DNA from 2 places in the Mesorhizobium sp. C432A genome. Region 2 is predicted to be linked to the other one. Evidence: riboswitches for the same ligand, from Rfam matches in the RefSeq annotation. Region 2 holds a riboswitch; the other holds the start of a gene.
The links. Region 2 has a riboswitch for S-adenosylmethionine ahead of metX (homoserine O-acetyltransferase MetX). Riboswitches for the same ligand answer to the same signal wherever they lie in the genome.

Region 1 (4,841 bases), 1.6 Mb from region 2:
CCGCCGAGATCGCCGAGGATGCTGCTGCAACCAAGCTGGTCAACGGACTGGGCCTGCGCGTCAATCTCGTTGCCTCGCCTTTCGATCAACCACTGGGGCAGCGCCGACTTGCCGACATCTGGTCGCGTCAGGCGCGCTGGGCGCGGTTGCGCCGCGTCACTTTCCCGCTGTTTTTCGCACCCGAGATCCTGACCGGCGTCGCCGTGCCGTTGGCGTTGGCGCTGGTGGCGGCAGCAAGTGCCGGCGTCAGCCTGCCGGCCACGGTGTTGGCCGTGCTGGCGGCGGCCTACATTCCCGAATGCGCGCTGGCCGCGGCCAAGGGCTGGCACCTGTCGCTGCGCATGGTCCCGGCGATGATGGTCCGCGACATGATGCTTCCCGCCATCTGGGCGCGCGGCTGGCTGAGCGGCGCCGTCGATTGGCGCGGCAACACCATGATCATCGGCACCAAGGCAGCCGAGCTGGAAGAGGCTTCGTCGGGAGCGTGACGCCTCGCGGCCTACCCGGCTGCCTTCAGTGCCTGCGCAACGTCCTCCAGCAGATCGTCCGTATCCTCAAGACCGACCGACAGCCTGAGCGTTCCCGGCCCGATGCCAAGCTCGGCGCGAGCTTCGTCGCTGAGGTTCTTGTGCGTGGTGGTCGCCGGATGGGTGATCAGGCTCTTGGCGTCGCCGAGATTGTTGGAGATCAGCACGATGTCGAGCGCGTTCTGCAAGGCGAAGGCCGCCTGCTTGCCGCCCTTCACGTCGAGGCAGATCAGCGTCGATCCGCCCGTCATCTGCTTCTTGACGATGTCGGCCTGCGGGTGGTCGGCGCGGCCGGGATAGATGACGCGGGCGATTTCCGGCCGTCCTGCCAGGAAATCCGCGATCTTGGCCGCGCTTTCCGTCTGCTGGCGCACCCGAACCGGCAGCGTCTCCAGGCCCTTGAGCAGCGTCCAGGCGTTGAACGGCGACAGGCTCGGGCCGGTGTGGCGGAAATAGTCGTGCAAATTCTCGTCGATCCATTTCTTGTCCGACAGGATGATGCCGCCGAGACAGCGTCCCTGGCCGTCAATGTGCTTGGTCGCGGAGTAGACGACGATATGGGCGCCGAGCTGCAAGGGCTTCTGCTGCAAGGGCGTGGCAAAGACATTGTCGACGATCAGCCTGGCGCCGATCGAGGTGGCGAGCGCCGCCACCGCTGCGATGTCGACCACTTCCAGCGTCGGATTGGTCGGGCTTTCCAGGAAGAACAGTTTCGTGTTCGGCCGCACCGCCTTTTCCCAGTTGGCGATGTCGGTGCCGTCGACCAGCGTTGCCTCGATGCCGTATTTCGGCGCCAGCGTCTCCACCACCCAGCGGCAGGAGCCGAACAGCGCGCGCGCCGCAACGATATGGTCGCCGGCCTTGGCGCTGCACAGGAGCGCTGCCGTCACCGCCGCCATGCCGGACGCCGTGGCGCGCGCATCTTCGGCACCCTCCAGCGCGCACATGCGCTTTTCGAACATGTCGACGGTAGGGTTGGCATAGCGCGAATAGATGAAGCCCGGCTCCTCGCCCTTGAAACGGGCCTCGGCAGCCTGCGCCGTCTCGTAGACATAGCCTTGGGTGAGGTACATCGCTTCGGACGTCTCGCCGAACTGGGAACGCAGCGTTCCCCCGTGCACGAGTGCGGTCTGAGGTTTCCAGTTACGCTTCTTGGTGCTCATCGCTTTTGTTCCAGACACAAAAAAACCGGCCGCGAAAGTCGCAACCGGTCCATATGGCCTTGCGGCCCGACGGTCCTTTAGCGACTTGTTTAACGTGGCTGCAAGCCGACCGGCCAAATCACCACGGGATAACGACCCTTTAGACCTCACCTGCGCTTGCGTCAATTGCCGGCTTCATTAAGAGGTTTGTACCAGGCAGGTTCCGCAATAATATCCAGCGGTTTTGCGGCAAGAACCTGCCACAAAGAGACCGACCTTGGAGCGGAGCCAGCCTTTTGCGGCAGACAGGCATTCTTCCCGATCAGGACATTTCCGCGCTGTTTCAGTCCGGCGCGCTGAAGTCGCCGCGCGCGCTCGATGTCGACCAGGTGCAGCCGGCGAGCCTCGATCTCAGGCTCGGCGACAAGGCTTTTCGCGTGCGCGCCTCCTTCCTGCCGGGTCCCGATCATCTGGTGGCCGACAAGCTTCACCGGCTGAAATTGCACGAATTCAGTCTCGCCGAGGGCGCGGTGCTGGAAACCGGCTGCGTCTACATCGTGCCGCTGCTCGAAAGCCTGGCGCTGCCCGCAAACGTGTCGGCCTCGGCCAACCCGAAAAGCTCGACCGGCCGGCTCGACATCTTCACCCGGGTGATGACCGATCGCGGCCATGAGTTCGACAAGATCGCCCCCGGCTATCACGGGCCGCTTTATCTCGAAGTCAGTCCACGCACCTTCCCGATCGTCGTACGCGCCGGATCGAGGCTGTCGCAGATCCGCTTTCGCACTGGCAACGCGCTGTTGTCGGAGGCAGAACTGAACGAATTGCACCGCGCCGAGATGCTGGTGGCGACCGAGCCGCCCAACATTTCCGGCGGCGGCATTGCGCTGTCGATCGATCTCGACGGCGACCAGAACGGCCTGGTCGGCTATCGCGGCAAGCATCACACCGGCTTGGTCGATGTCGACAAGCGCGCCGCCCAGGATGCCGTCGATTTCTGGGAGCCGCTCTACAAGAGCGGCGCCGGCGAACTGGTGCTCGACCCGGACGAGTTCTACATCCTGGTCAGCCGCGAAGCCGTGCACGTGCCGCCGCTCTACGCCGCCGAGATGACGCCCTTCGATCCGCTGGTTGGCGAATTCCGTGTTCACTATGCCGGCTTCTTCGATCCGGGCTTCGGCCATTCGGCCTCAGGCGGCACCGGCAGCCGGGCGGTGCTCGAAGTGCGCAGCCACGAAGTGCCGTTCATCCTCGACCACGGCCAGATCGTCGGCCGGCTGGTGTACGAACACATGCTGAAGCGGCCGCAGGCGCTTTACGGCACCGATCTCGGCTCGAATTACCAGGCGCAAGGCCTCAAGCTCTCCAAGCATTTCCGCCCCGCCGGCTGAACCTTCGATCACCGTCAGGCAAAATACTTGCCTGCGCTGCCTCACCATGCTTGGCTGCCTTTCGGTGGCCGGCAAGAGAACGGCGCGCAAGGGGAACCAAAATGCAGATTTCAAGATGGATCATATCGGCAGCGAGCGCTGCCATGCTGGTGATGTCGGCCGGCTCGCTGGCTGAGGCGCAGGAGAAATTGAAGATCGGCACCGAGGGCGCCTATCCGCCCTTCAACACCATCACCGCGGACGGCAAGATCGAGGGCTTCGACATCGACATTGCCAATGCGCTGTGTGCGCAGATGAAGGTCGAGTGCGAGATCGTCACCCAGGACTGGGACGGCATCATCCCGGCGCTGCAGGCGAAAAAGTTCGACGCCATCATCGCCTCGATGAGCATCACCGAGGAGCGCAAGAAACAGGTCGCCTTCACCAACAAATACTACACGACGCCGCTGGCACTGGTGGCGCCGAAGGACAGCGACCTCACTTCCACCGAACCGGCAGCCCTTGCCGGCAAGACGGTGGGCGCGCAGGCCTCGACCACCCAGGCCGACTATGCGCAGGACGCCTATGGCAAGGCCGGCGCCGAGGCGAAACTCTACCCCACCCAGGAAGAGGCGATCACCGACCTGCAGAACGGCCGTCTCGACGCCGTCATCTCCGACAAGTTCGTGCTGATGGACTGGCTGAAGAAGGCGAGCGAAGGCTGCTGCAAGCTTGTCGGCGACGTCAAGGGCACCGAGACGCAAGCCGGCATCGCTGTCCGCCTGGAAGACACGGCGCTGCGCGACAAGCTGAATGCGGCGATAGACGCCATCGTCGCCGACGGCACTTACAAGAAGATCCAGGCCAAGTATTTCGATTTCGATATTTATTGACTTCCGGCCCGCCGGAGTCAGCCGCGAAGGAGATACTCTTTCGCGGCGCCAAGGCAGGCATGAAAATGGCCGATAAACAGCAGTTCGCGTGCGGCCAAACGTTTCCTGCCCCAAAAGCCTTCGGTCAGTTTGACCTCGTCGAGCGAAGCGTTTGAGCCGCGCTTCAACGGGAACAACTGCTTGTCGAGGCAACCGAGGACATGGGCCTTGGCGGAGTCGATGCCGCAGACCTTGCCATTGTTGTTCAGCCTGTCGGTGCGAAGCGCTGATGTCATGTGATCCGTGTTGCGCATCAGAAAGTCACCTGGGCTTTCGAATAGCCGGTTGCCAGAAGACGGCTCGTCATCGCCAAACGGGCTTCACGATAGGACTTCGGGCTGCACTGGCCGGCGCTAAAGGCCACCGACGGTTGGGTCAGGAACAGGGCCACGCCCGTGAACACAATGACAAGCCGCATTCCGTTCATTCCGGCTCCCAAATGTGATGCTGCCTCAAAGCGCCTTCACCGCCACCTTCACCGGCTGCTCGATCTCCAGCGGGTTGCGCAGCGGCAGGCCGAAATCCCCGGCCTCGATCTCGAACACGTCGCCGGCCTGAGTCTTGATGCCGTCGGCAAAGGACAGCGTCGCCGTGCCGAACATGTGCACATGCACGTCGCCCGGCTGGCGGAAGGCCGAATATTTGAAGTGATGATGTTCGAGATTGGCGATTGTGTGCGACATGTTCGCTTCGCCCGACAGGAACGGCTTTTCCCACAGCAAATTGCTGTCGCGATAGATTCGCGATGAGCCCCTGACGTCGGCCGGCAGGTCGCCGATCAGGATTTCCGGCCCGAACGAGGCGTTGCGCAGTTTGGAATGTGCCAGGAACAGATAGTTCACCCGCTCGGTAACATGATCGGAAAACTCG
Region 2 (4,841 bases):
CTCGCTCGGCTTCATTCCGCTGGGCAAGATCAAGCCGCTCGATTAGAGCAATTCCAGGAAAAGTGTGAGCGGTTTTCCGTCCGGAATTGCGTTAAAACAAAGAGATAGAGCATGATCGCAAAGAGCGGGAACGGCTTTTGGGGAGAGATCGTGCTCGAGCAAGCCGACGCATGAACCGACCGGTGAAACTGCTGAGCGTTGGCGCGCTGACGCTGGATACCATCCTGCGCGTCGAAACCCTGCCCACGCATCAGGGCAAGTTCATCGCCTCGGACGGCATCCAGATCGCCTCGGGCATGGCGACAAGTGCTGCCTGCGCCGCCCGCCGTCTCGGCGCCGAGGTGTTCCTGTGGGCAAGGGCAGGTGACGATGCCGTCGGCGACCAATTGCTGGCCGGCATCGAGGCCGAGGGCGTCGATTGCGGCTTTGTCCGCCGCGTCGAAGGCGCCCGCTCGGCGCTGGCCGCGATCCTGGTCGACGCTCATGGCGAGCGCATCATCGTGCCCTTCTACGACCCAAAGGCGCAGGCCGGCCCCGAGGCGGTGCCTGTCGCCGATCTTTCCGGCTTCGATGCCGTGCTGGTCGATGTGCGCTGGCCGGGCGCCGCCGCTCTTGCCTTGACCGCCGCGCGCAGCGCCGGCCGTCCCGCCATCCTCGACGCCGACACGGCGCCGGTTGAGGTGCTGGAGCGCCTGCTGCCGCTGGCATCGCACATCGTCGCTTCGGAGACGGCGGCACGCATCGTCTGCGGCCATGCGCTGGACCCCGGAACCGCCTGTGCCGACCTCGCCAGCCGCACCGATGCCTTCGTGGCGGTGACCGGCGGCGCCGCGGGAAGCTGGTGGCATGACCGGTCCGCCGGATGCGTGCGCCACATCGCGGCGCCGAAGATCAAGGCGGTTGACACGCTTGCCGCCGGCGACGTCTTCCACGGCGCCTTTGCTGTCGGGTTGGCGGAAACCATGCCGATCGAGCAGGCGTTGCGCTTTGCCAGCGCGGCGGCCGCGCTCAAATGCCAGCGCTTCGGCGGCCGGCTGGGGGCGCCAAACAGGGACGAGGCAATGGCCATGGTCGCGGCGACCTGGCCCGTCTGAAACAGATTTAACTTTTCACCGGGTGCTCGACCGCCTGCCGGCCGAAATCCGGCACGTCGATATCCTGGCCGGCCTCGATGATCGAACGGCGAACGGCCCGGGTGCGGGTGAACAGGTCGAACAGCTTGTCGCCGTCGCCCCAGCGGATCGCCCGCTGCAGCGAGGCGAGGTCCTCCGAAAAGCGCGCCAGCATTTCCAGGATGGCATCCTTGTTGTGCAGGCATACGTCGCGCCACATGGTCGGGTCGGAGGCGGCCAGACGGGTGAAGTCGCGGAAACCGGAAGCCGAATATTTGATCACTTCCGACTTGGTCACCGATTCCAGATCGTCGGCCGTGCCGACGATGTTGTAGGCAATGATGTGCGGAAGATGCGAAACGATGGCCAGCGTCATGTCATGATGCTGCGGGTCCATCGTGTCGATGTTGGAGCCGCAGCGCCGCCAGAATTCCGACAGCTTTTCCAGCGCGGCCGGATCGGTTCCCGGCAGCGGCGTGAAGATGCACCAGCGGTTTTCGAACAGCTCGGCGAAACCCGCATCCGGGCCCGATTTCTCCGTACCTGCCAGCGGGTGCCCCGGAATAAAATGCACGCCTTCCGGCACATAGGGCTGCATTTGCGCAATGACGGAGGCCTTGGTCGAACCGACATCGGTGAGGATGGCGCCTTTTTTCAGCGCCGCTGCGATCTCTTGCGCCACCTCGCCCGACGATCCCACCGGCACCGAGACGATGATCAGTTCGGCGTCGCGGACCGCTTCCCTGGCGTCGGTGGTGTAGCTCTCGCCAAGACCGAGCTCCTTCGCCCGTGCCAGCGTGGTCGGGCTGCGCGTCGCGATGGCGACATGGCGGGCCAGGCCCTCGCGGCGGGTGATGCGGGCCAGCGACGAGCCGATCAGGCCGATGCCGACCAGCGCGATCTTTTCAAACATCGGTGCTGTCATTGTTTCAGCTTTTCAGGAATGTCGTGAGGGCATCGATGACGCCGCGATTGGCTTCTTCGGTGCCGACGCTCATGCGAAGCGCATTGGGAAAGCCATAGCCGGTAACGCGCCGCAATATATAGCCGCGCTGGGTGAGGTAGTCGTCCGCCGCCTCAGCCGAATGCCTCTTGTCGTCGGGAAAGTGGATGAGGACGAAATTGCCGACGCTGGGCGTCACGCGCAGCCCAAGCTTCGTCAGCTCTTCATTCAGCCAGGTAAGCCAGGTCTCGTTGTGCAACGAACTGCGCTCGACATGGGCGCGGTCGCGGATGGCGGCAATGCCGGCCTCGATCGCTGTTGCGTTAACGTTGAAAGGGCCGCGGATGCGGTTGATGGCATCGACGATGTGCAGTGGGCCATACATCCAGCCGATGCGCGCGCCGCCAAGGCCAAGCTTGGAGAAGGTGCGGGTCATGACCACATTCTGTGCGCTGCCCGCCAGCTCGATGCCGGCCTCATAGTCATTGCGCCTGACATATTCGGCATAGGCCGCGTCGAGCACCAGAAGCACGTTGCCCGGGAGAGCGGAATGCAGGCGGCGGACCTCCTGGAACGGCAGATAGGTTCCGGTCGGATTGTTGGGATTGGCGAGGAAGATGATTTTGGTCCGCGGCGTCACCGCGGCCAGGATCGCGTCGACGTCGGCGCGTTCCTCGGTTTCCTTCACAGCAACCGGCTTGGCCCCCGCCGACTGAATGTAGATCTTGTAGACCATGAAGGCATGTTCGGTAAAAATCGCCTCATCGCCTGGCGCAAGATAGGTCTGCGCCAGCAGGCCCAAAATCTCGTCGGAACCGTTGGAGCAGATGATGTTCGCCGGGTTGAGGCCATGCACCTCGGCGATCGCCTCGCGCAGCCGGCGGGCGGTGCCGTCGGGATAGACATCGAGCTTGGCAGCCACTTCACGCGCGGCCTCGATCGCCTTCGGCGACGGGCCGAGCGGGTTCTCGTTCGACGACAATTTATGGACCTTGGCAACGCCGGCCGGGGCCGTGCTCTTGCCCGGCACATAGGCGTCGATGTCCATAATGCCCGCGCGGGGCGTCGGCCGTGCCTTGTCCGCTGTCTTGTCCATGTCGCAAATCCATCGAGAATGCCTCCGTCCGGAGGCCGCAGCGGAAATACAAGCCGTAGCCGCGAATGTCGAGAGGCGGGCAATAGCTGGCCGTTGACGCCGGGCCGCACGAGTTCTAGAAGAACGCAACAGTTCCGTGGTGATTTGGCCGGTCGGCTTGCAGCCACGTTAAACAACTCGCTAAAGGGCCGTTTGCGTGACGTAACCGGCTTTGCGATCGCATTGCCGGTTTTTTATTGCCTGACGGCGGGCAAGGAGAGTCACATGGCCGCGCTCCGCGCTACAAAAACCAACAACGAGGCAGACAACCCGTCGAGCCCTGTGTTGCGTTTTGGCCCTGACAAGCCGCTGAAGCTCGACGCCGGCACGCTTTTGTCGCCGTTCCAGATCGCCTACCAGACATATGGCGCCCTCAACGATGCCCGCACCAACGCCATCCTGGTCTGCCACGCGCTGACCGGCGACCAGCATGTCGCCAGCACCAATCCGGTGACCGGCAAACCCGGCTGGTGGGAAGTGCTGATCGGTCCCGGCAAGATCATCGACACCAACCGCTTCTTCGTCATCTGCTCCAACCTCATCGGCGGCTGCCTCGGCTCCACCGGTCCGGCCTCGACCAATCCCGCCACCGGCAAGCCCTACGGCCTCGACCTGCCAATCATCACCATCCGCGACATGGTGCGGGCGCAACTGATGCTGGTCGACCATTTCGGCATCGAAAAGCTGTTTTGCGTGCTCGGCGGCTCGATGGGCGGCATGCAGGTGCTGGAATGGGCGTCATGCTATTCCGAGCGCGTCTTCTCGGCCCTGCCGATCGCCACAGGCGCACGCCATTCCTCGCAGAACATCGCCTTCCACGAGGTCGGCCGCCAGGCTGTCATGGCTGATCCGGACTGGCATGGCGGCAAATATTTCGAGCACGGCAAGCGCCCGGAAAAGGGGCTCGCCGTGGCGCGCATGGCCGCCCACATCACCTATCTGTCGGAAGCCGCCCTGCACCGCAAATTCGGCCGCAATCTTCAGGACCGCGAAGCGCTGACCTTCGGTTTCGACGCCGACTTCCAGATCGAAAGCTATCTGCGCCACCAGGGCATGACATTCGTCGACCGCTTCGACGCCAACTCCTACCTCTACATGACCCGTTCGATGGATTATTTCGACCTCGCCGCCGATCATGGCGGCCGGTTGGCCGACGCGTTTGCCGGCACCAAGACCCGCTTCTGCCTGGTGTCCTTCACCTCGGACTGGCTGTTCCCGACCGAGGAGAGCCGCTCGATCGTGCATGCGCTCAACGCCGCCGGCGCATCGGTCTCCTTCGTCGAGATCGACACCGACCGCGGCCATGATGCCTTCCTGCTCGACGAACCCGAACTGTTTGCCGCCATCAAGGGCTTCATCGGCTCGGCGGCCCGCGCAAGGGGGCTCGCCTCATGAGCGTCAATGGCAGCCAGCGCGTCGACCTCGAAGTCGTGGCCAACCTGATACCCCCGCAGTCGCGGGTGCTCGATGTCGGCTCCGGCGACGGCCTGCTGCTCGAACTCCTGCAGGAGACCAAGCAGGTCGACGGCCGCGGGCTGGAGCTGTCACAGCGCGGCGTCAATGAATGCGTTTCGCGCGGCCTCTCGGTCATCCAGGGCGATGCCGACACCGACCTCGAATTCTATCCGGACAAGGGTTTTGACTTCGTCGT

Region 1: linked by a shared signal. The riboswitch ahead of NLY33_RS01505 (O-succinylhomoserine sulfhydrylase) and the one ahead of metX (homoserine O-acetyltransferase MetX) in region 2 are both predicted to bind S-adenosylmethionine.

Annotation. Positions count from the first base shown of each region.
Region 1 covers NZ_CP100470.1:328,577-333,417, reverse strand. The annotation lists gene NLY33_RS01510 (ceramide glucosyltransferase) at 1-488, shown strand, start outside; gene NLY33_RS01505 (O-succinylhomoserine sulfhydrylase) at 500-1,690, opposite strand; SAM riboswitch at 1,748-1,825, opposite strand; gene NLY33_RS01500 (2'-deoxycytidine 5'-triphosphate deaminase) at 1,966-3,060, shown strand; gene NLY33_RS01495 (ABC transporter substrate-binding protein) at 3,162-3,932, shown strand; gene NLY33_RS01490 (hypothetical protein) at 3,950-4,225, opposite strand; gene NLY33_RS01485 (hypothetical protein) at 4,225-4,389, opposite strand; gene araD1 (AraD1 family protein) at 4,424-4,841, opposite strand, start outside.
Region 2 covers NZ_CP100470.1:1,886,101-1,890,941, reverse strand. The annotation lists gene NLY33_RS09145 (DUF2125 domain-containing protein) at 1-46, shown strand, start outside; gene NLY33_RS09140 (sugar kinase) at 171-1,094, shown strand; gene NLY33_RS09135 (prephenate/arogenate dehydrogenase family protein) at 1,102-2,037, opposite strand; gene hisC (histidinol-phosphate transaminase) at 2,042-3,151, opposite strand; SAM riboswitch at 3,278-3,355, shown strand; gene metX (homoserine O-acetyltransferase MetX) at 3,416-4,585, shown strand; gene metW (methionine biosynthesis protein MetW) at 4,582-4,841, shown strand, end outside.